DNA from 2 places in the Terribacillus sp. FSL K6-0262 genome. Region 2 is predicted to be linked to the other one. Evidence: predicted binding sites of a transcription regulator. Region 2 holds the regulator's gene; the other holds the start of a gene.
The links. The regulator LexA, encoded in region 2, represses DNA repair genes until DNA is damaged. The targets are predictions, from matches to a motif close to CGAACATATGTTCG.
Positions count from the first base shown of each region.

Region 1: the regulator LexA is predicted to act here: its motif matches at 6,271-6,284, upstream of addB (helicase-exonuclease AddAB subunit AddB).

Region 1 covers NZ_CP150277.1:569,529-580,835, reverse strand. The annotation lists gene hemY (protoporphyrinogen oxidase) at 1-23, shown strand, start outside; gene MHI54_RS02945 (DUF6434 domain-containing protein) at 45-602, opposite strand; gene MHI54_RS02940 (MBL fold metallo-hydrolase) at 759-1,490, shown strand; gene MHI54_RS02935 (lipoate--protein ligase) at 1,582-2,577, shown strand; gene MHI54_RS02930 (M48 family metalloprotease) at 2,630-3,799, shown strand; gene MHI54_RS02925 (competence protein ComK) at 3,927-4,451, shown strand; gene MHI54_RS02920 (hypothetical protein) at 4,399-4,788, opposite strand; gene MHI54_RS02915 (TVP38/TMEM64 family protein) at 4,989-5,633, shown strand; gene lepB (signal peptidase I) at 5,688-6,230, shown strand; gene addB (helicase-exonuclease AddAB subunit AddB) at 6,359-9,862, shown strand; gene addA (helicase-exonuclease AddAB subunit AddA) at 9,846-11,307, shown strand, end outside.
Region 2 covers NZ_CP150277.1:90,017-101,323, forward strand. The annotation lists gene MHI54_RS00420 (Na(+)/H(+) antiporter subunit B) at 1-443, opposite strand, end outside; gene MHI54_RS00425 (cytochrome c biogenesis protein CcdA) at 498-1,193, opposite strand; gene MHI54_RS00430 (YndM family protein) at 1,281-1,694, opposite strand; gene MHI54_RS00435 (nucleotidyltransferase domain-containing protein) at 1,809-2,555, opposite strand; gene MHI54_RS00440 (YneF family protein) at 2,762-2,983, opposite strand; gene sirA (sporulation inhibitor of replication protein SirA) at 3,027-3,425, opposite strand; gene tkt (transketolase) at 3,583-5,586, opposite strand; gene MHI54_RS00455 (DUF896 domain-containing protein) at 5,713-5,937, opposite strand; gene MHI54_RS00460 (recombinase family protein) at 5,980-6,639, opposite strand; gene lexA (transcriptional repressor LexA) at 6,923-7,552, shown strand; gene MHI54_RS00470 (AraC family transcriptional regulator) at 7,902-8,684, opposite strand; gene MHI54_RS00475 (alpha-glucosidase/alpha-galactosidase) at 8,858-10,183, opposite strand; gene MHI54_RS00480 (hypothetical protein) at 10,541-10,924, opposite strand; gene MHI54_RS00485 (TetR-like C-terminal domain-containing protein) at 11,144-11,307, shown strand, end outside.

The sequences.
Region 1 (11,307 bases), 480 kb from region 2:
TGCGTGAAAAAAGCTTCTCCTGAGGGAGAAGCTTTTTTCAATGGTCAGGAACTATGGGAATAAGGCCTGCTTTTTTTCTTGTTCCAAGCCTTGACAGCTTGGGCGCATGATTTGTCTTTATTGGCGGGATCAGAAAAGAATTTACGAATGAAGCGATTATACTCGAATGGAGGAGCAATGTCCTTTTTATATGCAGGACCCTGCTTGCGGATTTCTTCTTCATGCCATGCGCGGATGGCATCTTCATATGTCTTCCCGACATTATCCCGGAAATAGCTTTGTATGTAAGTGGAAAAATGAAAGTGCTCGCCGATTTCTTTTTTGAAAAATGCACGCACATCCTGACTGCAGCGATGATCTTCTGTAATGATGGTGGAGCGGCTGAGCGGTTCAGCGGTTTTCTTCCTTTTGCGGGATTGTTCTTGGGTCGGTTTCTCCATGCTGCCATCCCGGAGGAAACTTTCGATCCGCGCGGTGATTTCCATTTTGGAACCTGATGCAGGAAGTCCGTTTTCACGGCAGAATTGGACGAGTTCTTCTTTCAGCCAATAATAATCCAAGAAATCATCTGCTTTTGTCATTCGTGTCAATTCCGGTCTCAATGGATATCCCCCCATATGCGTTTTTTCTGTTTTTGTTATATTATGTCATATAAGCATGAAGTAGACCAGCCCCCTAAAGGGAGGACCTATGGAAGCAGGGATTAATGGCAAGGGAAATCGGTAATGGTATCAGTAGAAGGAGAGGTGCAGATTGATATGAAATTGACAGTAATAGGATTTTGGGGAGCATATCCTGGCAGGGAGAGTGCCAGCTCCTGTTATGTAGTGGAGAAGGATGGATATTCCCTGCTGCTGGATTGTGGAAGCGGTGCACTATCCAGAATGCCTGCTTTTGTCGATCCGAAGGACTTGAATGCAGTTGTTGTAAGTCATTATCATCCGGATCATGTAGCGGACATTGGTGCATTGCAGCACGTTTGGCAGGTGCAGAACAGTTTGAGAGGAACAGAGGATGTGCTGCCGATATATGGCCATGAAGAGGACGAGGCAGGCTTCAAGAGCTTGAGCCATAAATTCACGGAAGGGATAGCCTATCAGCCGGATGAAATTTTGAGCATTGGTCCCTTCGCGATTACTTTCATGAAAACGAAGCATCCCGTACCTTGCTATGGCATGCGGATTTCCGATGGTGTATCGGATATCGTCTATACAGCCGACTCCAGTTATTTGGAGGAATGGGCGGAGTTCAGCAAAGGTGCAGACCTGCTCATCACCGATTGTAATTTTTATCAGCATCAGGACGGGGAAGCGGCAGGTCATATGAACAGCCTGCAGGTTGGCGGTATTGCGGAGCAAGCGGGCGTGAAGACGCTCTTCCTGAGTCATCTGCCGCATTTCGGCGAACATCGGCAGCTTCTGGAGGAAGCAAGCAGTGTGTTCAGCGGTGAAGTGAAGCTGGCATATGAAGGATTGGAATGGGAAGGGTGAGACCTTCCCATTTTGTCTGGATTGATAAAGGGCTTATGATTCGGTAGAATATTACTAGGATAAACATTTTCTGACACTGGGGGTCTTTATTTTGCGTTTTATCGATAATGAAGGAATCACAGATCCAAGGATCAACCTTGCGATTGAGGAATATGTGCTGAAAAATTTCGGCAAGGACGATACATACCTGCTTTTCTATATCAATGAACCGTCCATCATCATCGGCCGGAACCAGAACACAATCGAAGAAATCAATACGAAGTATGTGGATGATAACGGCATCAAGGTCGTGCGCCGTCTTTCTGGCGGAGGAGCTGTATATCATGATTTGGGGAACTTGAATTTCAGCTTCATCACCCAAGATGACGGCAATAGCTTCCAGGATTTCGCAAAATTCACAAAACCTGTGACGGATGCATTGAATAAGCTCGGCGTCCCCGCTGAATTGAAAGGACGCAATGATTTGCTTGTCGGCGAACGTAAAATCTCCGGGAATGCGCAATTCTCCACGCGCGGGCTGATGTTCAGCCATGGTACACTGATGTACGATTCTGAAATTGAGCATGTTGTCTCTGCCTTGAAGGTGAAGAAAGAGAAAATCGAATCCAAAGGGATCAAATCCATCCGCAGCCGGGTGGCGAATATCTCTGAATTCATGGATGAAAAAATCCCTATGCACGAATTCAAGGAAATCCTGCTTCGTTATATTTTCGATGTCGAGGATACGAAGGATGTTCCGCGTTACAAGCTGACAGAAGACGATTGGAAAGCAATTCACAAAATCAGCGAAGAACGTTATCAAAAATGGGAATGGAATTATGGCAAATCACCGAGCTTCAATATTCAGCAGACCCATAAATTCCCTTCAGGCAATGTAGATATCCGCTTGGATGTGAAAAACGGCATCATTGAACAGATCCGTATATTCGGCGATTATTTCGGTGTCGGGGAAGTCGGTGAACTGGAAGAAAAGCTAAGAGGTGTCCGTTATGAGCGTGAGTCGATCCAGCAAGCGCTGGCGGATGTGAATGTGAGCCATTACCTCGGTAAGATCGAAAAAGACGATTTCATCGATCTTATGTATTGATCATGCAAGAGACGAGCCTTAAGGCCGTCTCTTTTTTTACAGGAGGAATCGGATGAAAAAAGTACTGTTTGCTTATGCCGTCTATCTCTTGGCAATCTGGAGTTTCTTTTTGCTGGCCTATCCCGATTTGAATCGGGATGTCAGCGCATATGCCAGCATTGGGCATGCAGTTTATTTTTCACGGCTGCCGCTATTGCCCATTTTCCTTTTTGCAGTCTGGAAGGACAGTAAGCTGCAGGAATTCGCAGCCTCGTTGGAACAGCGGCTTCCCAAGCTATTCGCATTAGCGGTTTTCTTGCTCCTTTTGACCGGTTTGTATGGTATTGTGCAGCTGCCATTCCGTTTGGCGGGATTTTGGAATGCGCGCCAAGGGCAGATCAGTGTCCAGCCATTTGGGGATTGGGCAGGGGAATACTTGCTGAGCTTACTTCTCTTTTATCTGGCAGTCACGGCAGTGGTATTCCTATCGCAGCTCCTGATGAAACGATTCCGTAAAAGCTGGTGGATCGTGCTGTGGCTTCTGCTCGTCCCTGGCGCTATTTTCGTCGTGTACATCCAGCCGATGTGGATCGATCCTCTCTATGAAGACTTCCATCCCCTTCCTGATGGGGAATTGCGAACGGATATCGAGCAGCTGACCGATGCCGCGGGTATCCCGGATGCGACACTCCTGGAGGTCGATAAGAGTGCAAAGACGGTGACATATAATGCGTATGTAACTGGTTTGTTCGGCAGTGCCCGTGTCGTATTGTATGATACAACCATAGATGGATTGGCAGAAGATGAGGTGCTGTTCATTGTCACCCATGAAATCGGCCATTACGTACTGCATCATGTGTATTGGGGAACAGCCGGTTTTCTGGTTCTTGGCTTTCTTCTCCTCTGGGTGACCAAAAGGGTCTCAGACAAGATATTGGCTAAGAAGCAAATCACTGCGCATCAGCTGCAGGCTGTGCCGCTCTTTCTCTTGATCTTGGGCTTGCTGCAGTTTGCAAGTACCCCTGTATCCCTTTATGTATCACGTGAGATGGAGCGTCAGGCCGATGATTATGCACTTGAGCATGCACCTGATACAGCAGCAGGCATCCGCATGTTCGAAAAGATGCAGGAGGTCTCCAAAGGCGATCCAGATCCTTGGCCGGTTTTTGAATGGCTGCGTTCCACTCATCCTTCCAATCGAGATCGTATTGAAAAAATAACGGAATATGAAAAAAACAGGTAGAGTTTTTATATCTCTGCCTGTTTTTGTAAGGATTCCATTAAGAAAATCTGATTCCCCTGTTTTTCTGTCCCGATTTTGCTATTGTAGAGACAACCTTCTTTTCCTGCATCAGAAAGGAATGTTTAAGATGCAGCAGATTGAACAGAGCCCGGCTGTGGCTGAACTTACTCCTCTTACAATGGCAGTGCTTCCGAAGGTTCTTGAAAACGGACAGCCTGGCTGTGAGGTGCTCGAGACAGAGAACAGTTTCACTTTTCGTGCCTCTCCCAGCAAATTCATCGATGTGGCCTGCAAGTTCTATGGAAGCAGCTTGAAGGGCAGACAGGCTGGGGTGAAGGAAATTTGCGGAATAACGCATAAAGCCCCGATATCCGTTGACCCCGTCAGCGGTATGTACTTCTTTCCCACTTCTTCTCCTCTTGCCCACACATGCTCCTGGATTTCACATTCCCATATCAAGCGGATTGAAGCCGCAGCCCATCAGCGTACAAGCCTTACTTTCAAGAATGGTCACACACTTATCCTGGATGTGTCGTATGGATCGATGATGAATCAGGTCCAGCGTACTGCGCAATACCGTTTCCTGCTGGATAAGCGGATCAGGCATTTGTGGAAGTACAGCGGGGATCAGATAGCAGAGCCTTTTGTGTGAGCTCCATCAGGATGGCTTCGACTTTCTTCCGTATTGCCGGATTGAAATAATTCCGCTTTTCCTCGCATTCCTTCGTGATGAATAAAAACGTAGTGAATGCGTCATTCTTCTCTGCGGTCACAATCTGCATATTGCGCTGGCGGAGCTGGATGCGCAGCTTTCGGCGCTCCTCCAGCGCAGCTTTCTCCATTGCTTGTAAGTTATGCAAAAGATATGTTTTTATCTTGTGTTTTCCTTCTTCCACGATCCGGATATCCTGCTGCAGGACAACAATGGCCATGGACAGAAACAGGAAGCGGGATCCCAGCTTATATTCCGACTCACTAAGACAGCGCATATGCCTTTCCTCCTATTGCGAACATAAGTTCCATTATATCCTATTGCTATGCGAAGCGGAAACAGGATAGCACAGGTAATTATTTAATCACCAACCAAATGCAGGAAAAGAAGGGGTTATCCTGTCAGACTTTGCAGGCTCGGGCTTTTCGTTTAAAATGGTAAAAAGATGTTTTTAGCTGGGAATAGGAGAATGGTTAGATGGTCTTAGGTTTTGGATGGAACGATTTGATGGAAATGTTCCGCAATGGAACATGGGACGACTATGTAAAATCCCTGCTGGATCGATATGAGAATCTGGGTCCTATACCCGGCATATTGCTTCCTTATTTTGAAGCTTTCCTGCCGTTTTTGCCGCTTGTTGTATTCGTGCTTACGAATACGGTGGCGTACGGCCTGCTATGGGGCTTCCTGTATTCATGGATTGGCACGTCACTTGGTGCGATCACGGTCTTTTGGCTGATACGGCGCTACCGCCATACACGGGTGATCAATTGGCTGCGTCATAATAAACAAGTTAAGAGAATAACGGAATGGCTGGATCGTCATGGTTTCGGTCCGCTATTCATTTTATTATGCTTCCCATTTTCCCCGTCGGCTATCATCAATGTCGTTGCCGGGTTATCGAGAATCAGCTTGCAGCAATTCGCGCTGGCAGTATTTCTCGGTAAGGCACTGATGATCTTCTCGATTGCTTATATCGGGGACAGTCTGACATCTTTTGCGGAAAATCCGATCAAGACTGTCGTTGTCGCCGTTGCCATCATCCTGTTTTGGATGATCGGCAAGTACGTGGAAGGAAGATTGAAGAAGAACGGCAAGCAGGAGCAGTCCGATAAGGATTGAAGCTGTACCTGCCGGGGTAAAGTGTTCCAAAACACTCACACCGGAGGAAAGTACATGAAAAAGAAAAAACGTTGGAGGTTTTTCTTCCTGTTTGCCGGCATCGTGCTTTTGCTCGTCTGTTTCAGGGAATGGGTCTTTGCGGATTATCGGGTGGAAGGGGAGTCGATGGAGCCTACCTTGCAGGATGGCAACTTCCTGATGGTGAACAAATTCAGGAACGATGCAGATAGTATTCGGCGTTTTGATGTCATCGTCTTTCATGCAACCGAAGATGAGGATTATGTCAAACGAGTGATTGGAATGCCTGGTGATACACTGGAAGTGAGGAATGACAGGCTGTTCGTGAATGGGGAATACCGCCCGGAGCATTATCTGGAAGCCTATAAGGATGATATCGATGGTCGATTGACGTATGATTTTACATTGGAGGATGTGACCGGGCAAACGACTGTACCGGATGGAATGCTGTTCGTCATGGGGGATAATCGCCGCGACAGCCTGGACAGCCGTGCATTTGGTTTCATTCCGATTGAACAGGTTGTCGGGAAGGTGGATGCCCAATTCTGGCCAATGTCTGCAACGGGCCTTGGTGCTTAGCTCCTTATCTTGGATAAGGAGCTTTTCCAATATATGCAATCGAACAAATGTACGCGTTTGTTTTCCTTTCAGCGACGGAACATGATAAAATAAGATTACTAGTTTGGGAGACAGGAGTGAAGTGTAGCATGGGTGTACGTTTTATCGTCGGCCGGTCTGGGGCAGGGAAAAGCCGGGCTTGTCTGGATGAGATAGCAGCCAAATTGAACGAAGATCCGATGGGGCCGAATATATTTTATCTCGTTCCGGATCAGATGACTTTTCAGCAGGAGCAGGCGCTGATCAGACAAACCGGCGTAGAGGGCAGCATCCGCGCACAAGTGTACAGCTTGTCGCGGTTGGCTTGGTATATTCTGCAGGAGACAGGCGGTGCGACCAAGCAGTTCATCAGCTCGACCGGTATCCAGATGATGCTCCGGAAAATCACCGAGGAACGGAAATCCGACTGGAATGTCTTCCAAAAAGCGATCGAGAAGAATGGTTTCATGGGGCAGCTGGAAAGCATGATCACAGAGCTGAAGCGATATCGGGTTACGCCGGAGCTTCTTCATGCCCAAATACAGGAAATGGAGCAGTTTCAGCTGCCGCACTCCCCGGAACGCACGCTTCGGGATAAGCTGGAGGATATCAGTTATATATACGATCGTCTGACCGCGCTATTGCGCGATAAATATATTGACAGCGAGGATCAGCTGCAAGTATTGGCTTCCAAAATCCCGCTGTCGCGGTCTGTGAAAGGGGCGGAAATCTATCTGGATGGTTTCCATCAATTCACGCCGCAGGAGCTGGAGGTAATCGGTGCCCTGATGACGGAAGCCGAGCAAGTCACCGTGACACTTACATTGGACGCAGCGAACCGTCAGGATGTAGATGAGCTTGATTTGTTCGCCCGCACACACGATACATTTCTTCAAATCAAACAGACGGCACAGGAGCGGAATGTTCCGATCACCTCCATCGAGCAGCTGAGCCCGGAGGAGGGACGTTTTGGCCATAACCCTGCCTTCCTGCATTTGGAGAAGCATTTTGAAACTCGCCCCGCACCATCACTGAAAGGGGAAGTACCGGTCACGCTGGCGCAGGCAGTCCATCCGAGGGCGGAGGTCGAAGGGGTGGCGCAGGAAATCATCACACTTGTACGGGAGAAGGGCTATCGTTATCAGGACATAGCATTGCTTTTGAGACAGGCGGATGTGTACCACGAGCTGATTGAAACGGTGTTCAAGGATTATCATATTCCAGTATTCATCGATCAGAAAAAGCCGATGATCCACCATCCGCTGCTGGAATTGATCCGTTCCGGAATGGAAGTGGTCGATGGGAATTGGCGTTATGAGGCCGTGTTCCGCGTCTTGAAGACCGGCTTCATCCCATCAAGCGATGAAGTCTATCCGCTGACGGAAGAAGCGATAGATGAATTGGAGAATTACTGTCTGGAATATGGCATCCGCTCCAGGGATCGCTGGCTGCAAAAAGAAGATTGGATCTTCCAGCGGTTCCGCGGCTTTGAATCGACCCGGCAGACGGATAAGGAATTGGAAACGCAGAAACGGATCAATCATTATCGCCGGCAGGTAGCTGAAGCGATGAAGAAATTCGATCGGAAGCTGCGGGAGGGCAAGACATTCCGTGAACGCTCGATTGCGGTTTACGATTGGCTGGAACAGCTGAAAGTGCCGCAGCGCCTGGAAGAAATGCAAGTCACTTTCGATGAGCGTGGTGAATTGGAAAGGGCAAGGGAACAAGACCAGGTCTGGGATGCCGTGCTCCAGCTGCTGGATGAAGCCGTGGAGATAGTCGGCGAAGAGCGCGTTTCCCTGCAAGTATTCCGTCATACGATGGAAACCGGCTTCGAATCGCTGGAATTCGCCCATATCCCGCCCAGTCTGGATCAGGTGATCGTCGGGACAATCGATCATAGCAAGGTGAGCGGATTGAAATGTGCGTTCCTGCTTGGGGTCAACGAGGGTGTGTGGCCGATGAAGCCCAGGAATGACGGACTCATCAGTGAAGAGGATCGGGAAGTACTGGCGGTATACGGTTTGCAGCTTGCAGCAGGGAGCAAGCGCCAGCTCCTGGATGAAAGCTTTTATATGTATCTCGCTTTTACGGCAGCAAGTGAACGGCTTTGGGTAAGCTATCCGATCAGTGATCAGGAAGGAAAGGCGAAAATGGCGTCTTCGCTCGTACAGCGCATGAAGGATTTATTCGATTGGTGCTGCGATGAGCGTATGCTTCAGGATCCGGAGGACAGCCTGGATACGGCCCGCTTTGTTGCAACCATCGATCAGACCCGGTCTGCGCTTACGACGCAGCTTGCCCGTAAATTGCGCAGCTATCCGATCCATCCGATCTGGGATAGCGTGCTCAACTGGTTCATTCGCCAGGAAAGCGCAGGTGAATTGACGGGAAGGATCCTTCAAAGCCTCTTTTACCGAAATGAGGCAGAAGATTTGAAGGAAGAGACAAAGGAGCAGCTTTTCCCGAAAAAGGTGAAAGCAAGTGTATCCCGCCTGGAAACTTACTATCGATGTTCCTATCAGCATTTCGCCAAGTACAGTCTCGGTTTGGAAAACAGACGGACGTACAAATTGGACGCCCCGGATATCGGTCAGCTTTTCCATGAGGCATTGAAGCAAATCACCGATTGGGTGCAGCTGGAGGGCAGGGATTATGCGCAGCTTAATCGAAACGATGCCGCTGGTTACGCGAAGCGGGCAATGGGGAATCTCGCGCCTGTGCTGCAGAACCAGATACTCCATAGCTCCAACCGCTTCAAGTACATCCAGCAGAAGCTGCAGGAAATCATTGCACGGGCTGCCTATACACTGAGTGAGCAGGCAAGGCAAAGCAAGTTCTCCCCTGTCGGGCTTGAGCTTGATTTCGGCGAGGACAAGACACTGCCTCCGATTGAGATCGCACTGCCAAACGGCTATGATGTGCAGCTGAGGGGACGGATCGACAGGGTTGACAAGGCGATCGAACAGGAAGAACTGTTCCTTCGCATAATCGATTATAAATCCAGCAGCAAGGCGCTGAATCTGACCGAGGTGTACTATGGTCTGGCTCTGCAGATGCTCGCCTATCTGGATGTTGTCCTATCACATTCAGAGGAATGGCTAGGTCTCAAGGCGACTCCTGCGGGGGTGCTGTATTTCCATGTGCACAACCCGCTGATATCTCAATCAAGCAGGTCGCAGGTTGATATCGAAGAAGAGATTTTCAAGAAATTCAAAATGCAAGGCATGCTTCTTGAGCAGGAATCGGTTGCCCGGATGATGGATACATCACTCGAATCGGGTATGAGTAAAATCATCCCGGCTGGCCTGAAGAAGGATGGCGGGTTCAGGGCAGGATCCCAGACGGCGGATGAAGACACGTTCCGCGCCCTGCAGCAGCATACCAGATTTTTGATGGAGCAAGCGGGATTGGATATCACCAATGGCGGCGTGCATTTGAATCCATATCGGCACCATGATCAAAGTGCTTGTACATTCTGTGAATTCAAGGCGGTTTGCCAGTTCGATGCATCACTTGCCGGTAATAAATATCGTGCCATCAAGGATATGAAGGATGACGAAGTGCTGAACAGCATCAAGAAGGAGGTGGAGCGACATGGTGAAGTGGACTGAGGAACAGCAGTTGGCAATCGATGCCAAAGGACATGATATATTGGTGGCGGCAGCAGCGGGATCGGGGAAGACGGCTGTCCTTGTCGAACGGATCATCCAGAAGCTTGTGAATCAAGAGGATCCGGTGGACATTGATCAGCTGCTTGTCGTGACCTTTACGAATGCAGCAGCGCAAGAAATGCGCAGCCGGATCGGATCGGCTCTCGAAAAGGCGTTGGAGGCGAATCCATCATCCCAGCATCTTCGCAAGCAGCTATCATTGCTGCAGCATGCGTCCATTTCCACGCTTCACTCATTCTGCCTGGATGTCGTGCGCAAATATGCGTATTTGCTGGATTTGGATCCAGGTTTTCGAATCGCGGATGATTTGGAAGCAGATTTGATCCGTCAGGAGGTCATGGGTGAGCTGCTGGAGGAATGGTACGGTAAGGAAGGCGATGAGCAAGCGGCCTTCTTCGGTGTCGTCGATCGCTTCAGCAATGACCGCAATGACTTGGAAGTAGAAGATTTGATTCTGAAATTATATGATTTTGCTACCCAGAATCCGTATCCGGATGCGTGGCTGGATGGAATGGCGGAGCTGTATAATGTTTCGGATGTGAAGGATGAGGGTGATCTTCCTTGGCTGCAAGTGTTGAAGCGGGAAGCAAACGATCAGCTGCAGGCCATGCTGCAGGAGGCCGATCAGGCACTCGCACTGACATGCGAGCCGGATGGACCATATCATTACGCAGACACTTTCAAAGCGGAAAGGAATTTCATTGCTGAAGCCAAGAGTCTTGTAGGAGGCAGCTGGGATGACGCGGTGGATTTCATCAAGGAGCAGTCCTTCGGCAGGCTTTCCGGTAAAAAAGTCGATTGTGATGATACAAAGAAAGCCCAGGCAAAAGCATTGCGTGATTCCTATAAAAAGAGATGGGGGAAGCTTGCCGGGGACTGGTTTTCACGGAAGCTGGAAGTCTATCTGGCAGATATGCTCGAGCTTTATCCGTCGATCAAGCAGCTTGCTTTGCTCGTCAAGCAATTCCGCAGCCGCTATCAAATGGAGAAACGGGAACGGGCATTGGTGGATTTCTCCGATTTGGAGCACTTTTGTCTGGAGGTGCTGATCGATGATGACAGCACGCCAGATCAAATCATTCCGTCAAGCATTGCCGAAACCTATCAAAGCCGGTTCAAGGAATTGCTGGTGGATGAATACCAGGATACGAACCTTGTACAGGAAACGCTGATCACGCTGCTATCCGATCGTAAAGGCAGCGGGAATATGTTCATGGTCGGGGATGTCAAACAAAGCATCTATCGATTCCGGCACGCGGAACCGACTTTGTTCCTGAATAAGTACAAGGCATTTTCCGAACCGGATAATCCAGGCATGCGCATCGATTTGGCCAGCAACTTCCGCAGCCGGAAGCAGGTGCTGGATGGCGCGAATTATATCTTCC
Region 2 (11,307 bases):
TTCTCCTCACTGCTTGAACGATCTTGTGCGATGGACAGAATGATCGTCAGGGCGATACCGACAACGGTAAGATATACCCCCAGATCAAAAAGTGTCGCTGTAGCCAACTCCAGTTCCCCTAGTACCGGCAAATGGATATACGTGAAGGTATGGCTCAGGAATGGCTGTCCGAATAGGAATGACCCAGCACTGGTCAGGACCGCAATCAGCACACCCATCACCGTCAACACACGATAATTGATCGGCAGAACCTTGCTGACCGTCTTAAATCCATATGCCATATACATAAGCACCAGTGCAGCAGCAGTTCCCAGACCTCCGATGAATCCACCGCCCGGGGAATTATGGCCTGCAAAGAACAGATAGACCGAAAACCCTAGCAACAAGAAAGAGATGAGCACGGTTGTTGTTTTGAAAATTAAATTATTCGGTGAAAATTCCACAATCGACACCCTTTCCCTACATATTTTAAACTACTTCGCAGCATTTTTCACGATTTAAAAACCGTAAAAAGAGAAAAAACCGCCAAGATAAGCTGTTATCCTTGTTGTCAAATCGAATAGAAGCAAAATGCCGATCAGAATCAGGAAATAGCCGCTCACTTCATGCAAGAGCTTACCCGCTCTCTGCAATTTTTGCAGACGATATCCGAAAAAACCACAAACAAAAAAGGGAATGCTGAAACCAAGGACATAAGCCGACATCAGCGGGACGGCTTGAAGCGGCTGCAGTGCAGCAGTCGTCATGATCCCCGCCAATATCGGGCCTGTACATGGCGTCCAGCCCATGGCAAAGGCCAGTCCGATCAGGAAAGAACCCGCATATCCAGACGGTCTGTCCTTAAAACGAAACAAGCTTCCGGATGACTGCCATCTCCCTCCCAGCAATCCTATCTGTATCGCTCCCAATAGGATAAGGAAAGCTCCCCCGATGACACGTATGTATGCTTGATAAGCAAAAAGTAATTCAGATAATGCCAGTGCACTGTAGCCCAGCAATAAAAAAATCGCCGAAAACCCAAGCAAAAAGAAAATCGTATGCAAGAACCATCCATAGGCATGCGATTTTCCGCTGGATGAAGCCGGATTAACTCCAGTCAAATAGGATAGAAATGCCGGATAAAGCGGAAGGACACACGGGGATAAAAAGGATAGAAATCCTGCAGAAACAGCCAGCAGTATCGAAACCTCCACAAGATACCTCCTCCTTGATCATTCGGCAAGCAAAAGGAATCCCCATATAGGGATTCCTTCCATTAACTCATTCTACTATAGCATAATTCAGGACATACCAACAGTTTGGGCATTGTGATCTTCAATGACTTGATTATTGACATAAGGATGGAAGAACAACTCGCCGATACCGATCACGACGGTGGAAATCAAGGATGCCAGCACAACATTATCATCAGGATCCAGCAATGCTTCCCCCAACACCCAAAGCACGATGAATGCGAGGACGGCATCACACACTGTCGCAATTGCATTCCGCTTGGTAAAATCACCATCCGGCTTGCTCCGATCCCCTGATCGGCTGAGGATAAACAAATCCCCGATCACATAAGCAGCGATCGTCAAGACGACACTCATAAGCAGCGTATCACCGAATTCCGCATCGAACATCAGAGTGAAAACAATCCATAAAACAGCTAAAATCATGATGAATTTGATCAATAGTGCCTTTACATGTTTCATTTTGCCCACTCACTCCTTTTCTTCTTTACTTTTACCTTCATATTTGCAGAATAAAACCTATTGTCTGCATTATGAGTGTTGCCTGCTTCCTGTATTTCATACCTTTGCCGGCACTTACCAGCCGCCTTCTTCTTTCATTGCTGCAATATTTATGCTGACCAAGAGCTCATCAATGGCATGACGATCCGGCTCTTCTGGAAGCATGGAATCCTCTGCTGCCTTCCGGAGATCTTCATCCAACGACTCGATAAGCTCCACTGCTTCACCAAATGTGTATTTACCATTCCTGCAGTCAAGCAAAAAACCGCGATTTGGCCTGTAGGTGCTGAAATCGCCTGTTTCCAGTATCTCAATCGCGCTGGTCAGCAGCCTTACGCTATGCATAAAGAATTTCGTGTCGTACTCATACTGCTCGATCAAGTCCTGTCTGCCGGATCTGCTGGAATTTCTCTGCTTAAGCTTTTGGATCTGGGACTCGGCATAGCCACCAAATTTTTTGTGGATTGCTTTAGAAAGGAATAAATGCCGATCATCGATTAACCGCTGCCCCAAGTCTGTCACTTTTAAGTACTGCTCTCCATTCAAAAATAATATTTCGATGTTATTGGGCACCCCAGCCATAGCATCCTTGACGAACTTCGTGATATGGATGATATTGATATCGATATCATCTTTCATGTTTTTGAAGTTTTTACCGCCGCTGCTGTTATATTCATTGAAGGAATCCAGCCCCAGGAAGTAACTTGCAGGCGGGATGCATATTCCTTTGAAATCTTTATCAGAATCCTCGGTATTCGTGCCATATGCATAACTTCCCGTTGGAGCCAGGATGATTGTTCTCTCTTCCAGCCAGTCAAACATTCAGCATCTTTCCCCCTTCTCCATCCAGTGATAGTTTCCGCATAAATCCAGAAAATATAAAATAGATGAAGCTTGAAATAACATCAAAAAAACCACGTTTCCTGCTAAATCTCTAAGCAGAAAACGTGGTTTTTCGATTTCATTGAAATCTTTTTGCAATGCCAAATCGCCAACTTGAAACGTCAAAGCTATATAGAAATAATTGCTTATTTACCTTGTTGGTTATTCATTGCGCGCATCATTTGGTTGATTTTCTTTTGTGATGGTTTTTGACCCATTTGCATCATCATTGTACGAAGCATCTGTTCATTAATTGGCGGGTTCTTCTTCAGATAATTCATCATGTATCTTCTGGCGATGAAAAATCCAAGCGCAACGCCGATAATCAATGCAGCCAGTGCTATAAGTACGACCCAGATCGGACTCATATTGGCTTCCTCCTTCAAAATATCTCTAATCTAGTATAGACAATCAAAAGGAAGAATACAATAGATGAACCCGTGATTGCAAGTCATTTTTTATGATCGGGGCGATCCAGCCGCAGTTGTTGGCCGCAGGTTCGATGATGAAAAAGGATGAATCGAAATGGCGCAGCTGTGAGAAGATGGTCTCTTCAGCGGTCGTCAAGGAATCGCAGACAACGCGGAGGCAGTGCTGATCAGCTTCGATTTGCACATTGTCATCTTGATGGAGTGCTTGCTGCAGTGATGCATCGGGAGGAAATTCATTTGTGATATAGTCCAGCTGCTCCTGTACATATGCGGTTTTCTCCTCCTGACTGGAGAGGAAAAAGCGATATAGGATATCCGATTTATAAAAATAACGGAAGTAGATCTCATGTTTCACCCAATAGACAAAATACTCTTTCATAAGCTTGTCCCTCCTTCTCCCTTTGAAAGAATAGTATACGTGAGACAGCGTTGCTTAATCCCTCGGAACTTGTAGCAAAGAGACACGAAGATGCAGAGTTTTGCTCGGATTTTGTCGTATAAGAAAATACCGGTCACAAGCGTGACCGGTATTTTCATCAATTCAATATGGATTTCACTTGTTCGATGACATTTTCGACTGTGAAGCCGAATGCTTCGATCAATTTATCACCGTTGCCGGACGCACCGAACGTGTCGATGCCGATGACCTTGCCTTCCAGGCCTACATATCTTTCCCAGCCAAGCGGGGAAGCCATTTCAATACCGACACGCTTCTTCACTGCAGGCGGCAGGACACTATCCTTGTAGGACTGGTCTTGCAGTTCGAAACGATCCCAGGATGGCATGCTGACGACAGAAGCATCGATATCCTGCTCACGAAGCGCTGCCTGCGCACGTACAGCAAGCTGTACTTCCGATCCGCTCGCCAGAAGCAAGACATCCGGTGTTTCTTTTTGTGCTGGGCTGACAACATATGCCCCCTTCTTCACACCCTCATATGCCGCTTGCTGTGTCGATGGCAATGTAGGAAGATCCTGACGCGTCAGGACTAATGCAGTCGGAACTTTTTCGGATTCCATCGCCAGTCTCCAAGCAGCCTGTGTTTCATTGCCATCGGCAGGACGGACAACGCTCAAGCCAGGCATTGCTCTTAGGGATGCCAGCTGCTCGATCGGCTCATGCGTCGGACCATCTTCACCGACAGCGATGGAATCGTGTGTCAATACATAAGTCACAGGCGTCCCCATCAAAGCGGACAGACGGATTGCCGGACGAAGGTAATCGCTGAATACGAAGAATGTTCCGCCATACACTTTCAGGCCGCCATGAAGCGCCATACCATTCAAGGCAGCACCCATCGCGAATTCACGCACACCGAACCAGATATTGCGGCCGCTGTAGTTGGCCTTGGAGAAGTTCTCTTCTTTTGCAAGCAGCGTCTTGTTTGAACCGGCAAGGTCCGCGCTTCCGCCAAACAAAGCCGGCACAGTATCAGCGATTGCATTCAGTACTTTTCCGGAAGCAGAACGAGTGGCAGTCACATCTTTGCCTTCCTCATACGTCGGAAGCGCATCTGCCCATCCTTCCGGAAGCTCACCCTTGATTGCAGCAGACAGCTCTTTTGCAAGCTCGGGATATGCTTCTTCGTACTTGGCGAATAGCTCATTCCAAGCGTTTTCAGCTTCGGCGCCATTTTTGGCAACCTTCTCTTCGAAATCGGCATAGACCTCTTCCGGTACATGGAAGTCCTCATGCTCCCACTTGTAAAATTCCTTCGTAAGTTTTACTTCATCCACACCCAGCGGCGCACCATGGGAGGCGCTTTTCGCTGACTTGTTCGGCGAACCGTAACCGATGACAGTCTTCACTTCAATCAGGGTAGGCTGCGTTGTGTTTGCTTTCGCTTCTTTGATTGCTTCACGGATTGCATCCACATTCGTTCCTTCTTCGACACGAATCACTTGCCAGCCGTACGCTTTGAAGCGGTCTTCCACATTCTCAGAGAAGCTGTGATGAAGGTCGCCATCAAGCGAGATATCATTTGAATCATACAGGACGATCAGCTTGTCCAGGCCAAGGTGACCGGCAAGCGATGCCGTTTCGTGCGAAATACCTTCCATCAAGTCACCATCACCGCAAATAGCGTATGTATAGTGATCCACGACTGGGAAACCATCCTTGTTGTATTTGGCTGCAAGATGCGCCTCGGCCATTGCCATACCAGTAGCCATGGCGATGCCTTGTCCAAGCGGACCAGTCGTTGCTTCGACACCATCCGTATGATGCACTTCCGGATGTCCTGGTGTACGGGATCCGAACTGACGGAATGATTTCAAGTCATCGATGGATACCTTATATCCGGATAAATGCAAGAGGGAATACAGCAGCATGGAACCGTGCCCTGCAGACAATACGAAACGGTCCCGGTTGAACCAGTGGGAATTCTTCGGATTGTGGACCATGAAATCGGTGAAAAGCGTATACGCCATCGGTGCGGCCCCCATCGGCATACCCGGATGGCCGGAATTAGCAGCTTCGATCGCATCGATTGATAACGTACGAATTGTATTGATTGAAAGCAATTCTGTAGTCTGAACCATGTGAACATCCCTTTCATCTAGCAAATTATGTACTCTTTTTCATCCTATACCTAAATGCTCCGATAGACAAGGATTTATACATAGAAAAAGAAGGGATTGGCTGAGCATGATGCCAGCCATCCCTTCTTAATTATCTTCCCGCATTTTCTTTACTTTATCCGGTGTAACATCGTTTCCTTCCGGATCAATGATCGTCATGGTCTTGAATTGATTTTTGAACGAAGTGCGGACATTCTTCAAGTATTCCTGTCTAAGCTCCTTCTGCTCTTTCTGTTCGCCAAGGCTGAGACCTTCCGTTTTCGCTTTATGTGCCAACGCATTTATGCGTGCCAGTTTTTCTTTGGATATCATGTGTATATGCTCCTTTAAGCATTAAAGTTCATACACACTATGTTACCTGCTACCGTCCTCCGATTCAAGCGAAAGATATTCCTGGTACCTTCTATGTACGGTCGCCTTCGATACCTGGAAGCCCATACCGCGAAGAACAGAGCTGATTTCCTGAAAGGTGAGCTTGTTGTTTCTCAGCCTGATCACCTCTTGGATCGGAAAGTCAATCCGCTCCCTGCCTGGTGCTGCCTGCTGGTTGCCCAGATTCTTACTCGGATCATAACCGGCTTCAATCGCCCGCCTCATGCCCCGTTTTATCTTCATATTATGAATCTTCCTTTGGTACTCCTCGACAATACCGACAATCTGGAGCACCATACCATCCGATTCAGAAAGCTGGAATTCACCATGCTGGCTCAGCGTGTAGACCTTGACCTCCAGCTTTTGCAAGTGATGGAATAAAGCAATTTTGGTGTTGCCCCTGCCCAGCCTTGTTTCATCCTGGATAAGAAGGCAATCCGCTTCACCTGCTGTGAATAGATCCAGCATGCGGAAGATACCCGGGCGTTCAATCTCATAGCCGCTCTGTCTCTCTTCTATGATATCGATGACCTCTATATCGGCGGAAGCAGCAAGACTCATGAGCTCCTCGCGCTGCCGCTCAATCGAGCTTGCCTGCTCGTCCTTTTCTGTACTGACTCTGCAATAGATGACTGCTTTCATTGATGTACCCTCTCACTTCAGCTAATTAGACACTCATAATAAGTGTAAAGTATAAGAAGAAAAGCGTGAAGCCGAAAAGCACATAGTAGAATAGATCTGATTTCGCTAATTTTTTGAACATGGTTGACCCCTCCGTATTTAAGAACGTGCGTTCTCATTTGTTAATTCCATTATATACGAACATAGGTTCTAGTCAAGCGTTTTTTCGAACGGATGTTTGTATATTGAAATCTATCGTGTTATACTGTATGTAATAAAAATATATGCACGGGGTGTTCGATACATGATGAAACTATCGAAAAGACAGGAAGCGATTCTAGCATACATAAAGGAGCAGGTTCTCGATAAAGGCTACCCGCCATCCGTCAGGGAAATCGGGGAAGCAGTAGGCTTGGCATCCAGCTCCACGGTACATGGCCATCTTTCCAGACTGGAGAAAAAGGGACTGATTCGGCGCGACCCTACAAAGCCGCGTGCCATCGAGGTCCTTTCATTGGATAGCGAAGAACAGACAGATATCCCGCGCAGCGAAGCGAATTATGCGCCGGTAATCGGGAAAGTGACGGCAGGTATCCCGATCACCGCCGTTGAGAATATCGAGGAATACGTACCGGTACCAAGCCATCTTGTAGGTCCGGATGACAATATTTTCGTGCTTGTGGTTGTCGGGGAGAGTATGATCGAGGCCGGCATCCTGGACGGGGACATGGTCATCGTCAAACAGCAGCAGACCGCTCAGAACGGGGAAATCGTCGTTGCGATGACAGAGGACAACGAAGCAACGGTCAAACGATTCTTCAAGGAAGAGAACCAGATCCGCCTGCAGCCGGAGAACAGTACAATGGAACCGATCATCCTGGATAATGTCAGCATCCTGGGAAAAGTAATCGGTCTATATCGCTCTATCCAATAGAAAATCGGCTTCGGCCGTTTTTTTCATATATTTTACACAATTCCACCCTTCTTTCGACACATTTTTTGGGTATATTAGAATATGCTTTTACCAAAAGCTAGAAAGCAGGTGGAATCGTGAAGCTGTTTTACAAGCTTGTGTGCAAAATACGAGGCCGTCATAAGATTGATAGTGTTACAGATTCATGCAAATGCGGGTATACGAGAAGCTACCGTAAGGAAGAACACAGCATGGATGATTATTATCTTAAGGAACGCTGAGCACAGAATAAAATAAGGAGCTTGCCCTTTGCGGCAGGCTCCTCTTTTATATGGAGTATTATATATGCAGTGCGCTGAACCGAAAAAACTCATCCATCCGTTATGACGCGATCGATCTTGGATGGGTTCTTTCTTTTCCTGAATTCTCCCGCCGCCATACCAATCGATTTCCGAAATACTTTATTGAAATAATTTGCGTTTGAGTACCCCACCCTTTCTGCAATCTCTGTGATGGGCAATCTTGTTGTCATCAGCAAATCAACGGCTTTTTGGATCCTGATTCTTGTAAGATACTTCATAGGTGTCGTATCCATATGATTCTGAAATTGCTTGACCAGATGATATTTGGAATAGCCTGATACTGCGGCGATGTCACTCAATGAAATGGGAGCAGCATAGTGTGTCTGGATATAGGATAAAGTTTTCGTGATTTGACCGGAAGGGTCTTTCTTTTGCTTTTCCATATTCTTCACGAATCGATGACACTCCATGATATATTCGTAAGCTCTGGCAGATGCCTGATAAGCATCCGTAATCCTATTTTCGATGGTATCCTGATATATTGCGAATAATAGCCGGATAAGCTTCGATTCGGGAGAAATCCGCAATACCGGCCCATTATGTTCATCGATGAAACGCCAGCACTCCAACGCTTTACTGCCTACCAAGGTAATGAAAATGAATTCCCACCCGTCACTGTCCTCCGGAAGGTAGTAGCGATGTGCACCGGGAATTTCGACAAGGAATGCTTCCCCCGCCTTAAGTGAATGGATCTTTCCATCCTTCTCAAGATTCCCCGTGCCCGATAACGTGTACTGAAAGATGTATGTGCCAATATCCTGTCTCTTCAATCCATCCCAGTCATAGCTCATGCCCGGTGATTTTTTATCCCTGCCCAGCAATAGGATGTTTGCTGTTTCATCTATTTCGGCTTCCTGAAAATGAAAGCCGTAGACGCCGTAATCTTTTTTCTCATTTCTTTGATTCGTATCAATGATCGTCTCTCTCCCTTATCATCCTAGATTCAAAAAGAAATCGACATCAATCAAAGTCTGACTGTCCCTTTCGCTACTGAATACGCCGGCAGCATGTCACCATGTGCTTCAATCAAATCATCGCACATGCTGATGATGTCATCCATGGAAAGTTCGGCAGCTGTATGCGGATCAAGCAAGGCTGCTTGATAGATTTTTTCCTTTGATTTTGTCATTGCCGCTTCGATGGTCAACAGCTGTGTATTGATATTGGAACGATTCAAAGCTGCCAGCTGCTCCGGAAGCTCTCCCATATATGCCGGGGTGATGCCATTTCGATTTGCGATGCACGGTACTTCGACTACTGCATTTCGAGGCAGGTTCGCAATCAGACCGCCAGTGTTCACTACATTTCCTCCGAAAACGAACGGTCGATTTGTTTCCATCGCTTCCATTATACGGGAACCGTATTCATGCGAACGTTCATGTGTCAAGCTGTGGTCATTCATCAGCTCTTGTTTTGTTTTCTGCCAACTTTCAATCTGTTCCTCGCAGCGTCGCGGATATTCATCCAGCGGTATGTTAAAACGTGAAATCAGCTCCGGATATTTTTCTTTAATGAAATAAGGATGATACTCTGCATTATGCTCAGAGGATTCCGTCACGTAATATCCGAACTTATCCATCAGTTCATAACGAACCATATCATGATGTTTTTGCTTTTGCTTCTCCTTGGCACGTTTCTTGATTTCAGGATAGATATCCTTGCCATTGGATTTGATCTCCAGCAGCCATGCCATATGGTTGATACCAGCAATCCGTTCTTCGATATTCTCATACGGAATCTCGAGATCCCTGAGCAAGTCTTTTGTACAAACCTGTACACTGTGGCATAAACCGACGACTTTGACATTCGAAAAACGGGCAACAGCCCCGGTGAGTGCAGCCATGGGATTTGTATAATTCAACAGCCATGCATCCGGGCAAACCTCTTCCATGTCCCTTGCGATATCCAGCATGACAGGGATGGTGCGCAATGCCCGGAATACCCCGCCTATTCCGACGGTATCGGCAATCGTCTGGCGAAGGCCGTACTTTTTGGGAATCTCAAAATCGATGACAGTGCTCGGCCGATAGCCCCCTACTTGAATGGCATTTATGACATACTTGGCACCCTGCAAGGCTTCCTGGCGGTTTTTATATGCTTTGATTGTAACTTCTGCCTGCAACGAACGCTTCAGTGCATTCAGCAGCAATTCGGACTCGGCCAATCGCGCTTCATCGATATCGAACAACGCAAACTCGAATCTCTGTAAAGCTGGGGACAACATGCAATCTCCCAGTACATTCTTTGTAAAAATGGTACTACCTGCTCCGATGAACGTTATTTTACTCATTTGACTGCCTCCCTGAAATCGTACTGGATATTACTTGCTTGCAACTGATGATACAGCGCTTTCATCCGGCAGGCAATGGTAAATAAAAAAGAGAAAAGGGTAAAATATTGTTATCTATATTTATTGATAAAAGCCTTGTAAATCAAGCTTGACGAGGAAATACACATCTCGATTGATCCTTGGGAAGTACTTTATTCACTTCTATCATTACCGAAAGGATTCCGAGGGAAAAAGGACAAGGCCTCCCGTGATCAACTTCTTACGGCCGCTGCAGCTGGATCGTTTCTGTATAATTTGATATGTATAGTGAATTTGAATTATCAGTGCGAAGATACATGTTACATAAGGAAAGCCTGCCTACACGGCAGGCTCCCCTTTTAAATCATTCTGTTTCATCGCTGAATGCAGTGCACGGAGCAGGATACCAGGAGTCGCTTTTTCGTACGTCTCTCCTAAAAGCTGCCGGGCACCTTCCAGTATCCGCTTGTTTCCCATCAAAGCTGACAGCTCATGACCTTTTACGGAAATATCGTCAATGAAAACATCCCGATAATCCTTTGCGTTTGTTACCGCGCCGGTGATGAAGCCTTCCTGCAGCAGCACTTCTGTATGATGCACGACATCATACGGCGTGCATGTCCCCACAGCACACCGGTAATCTCTTGCTTTCGTTCCTTGGAGTTGGTCTGCTTCTAGCTGTTCCAGTATTTCGTGAAATAATGTCACGCGTAGTTTTGGCATGAAATCTCCTCCTTGTTCATGCTTCCATTGTTCCACAGATGGAGTATGAGCAGGACGGAAAGTTTGTACATTATTTCACAATAACGTGACAAGTCAGGTAACAATATAGGCAGCACTTTTTTATGGAGCACCATACTCGAAATCCTGACCGATGCTTTATAAAAATGTGACGACACCCTAGGGGCGCCGGGCAAAATCACCATACAGCCACTCCAAAAAATGACAGAATCCCAAAAGCTTTTCACATATGAAGAGTTTTACAGCATCATATTATCGAAAGAAGTATCTTTGAAATGCTATTACATGCTATTCGACGAAATACAGTCGATGCTGTTGGAGGATAAACACGCAGTACAGCCTGAAGAAATCAAGGGCTTTCTCTA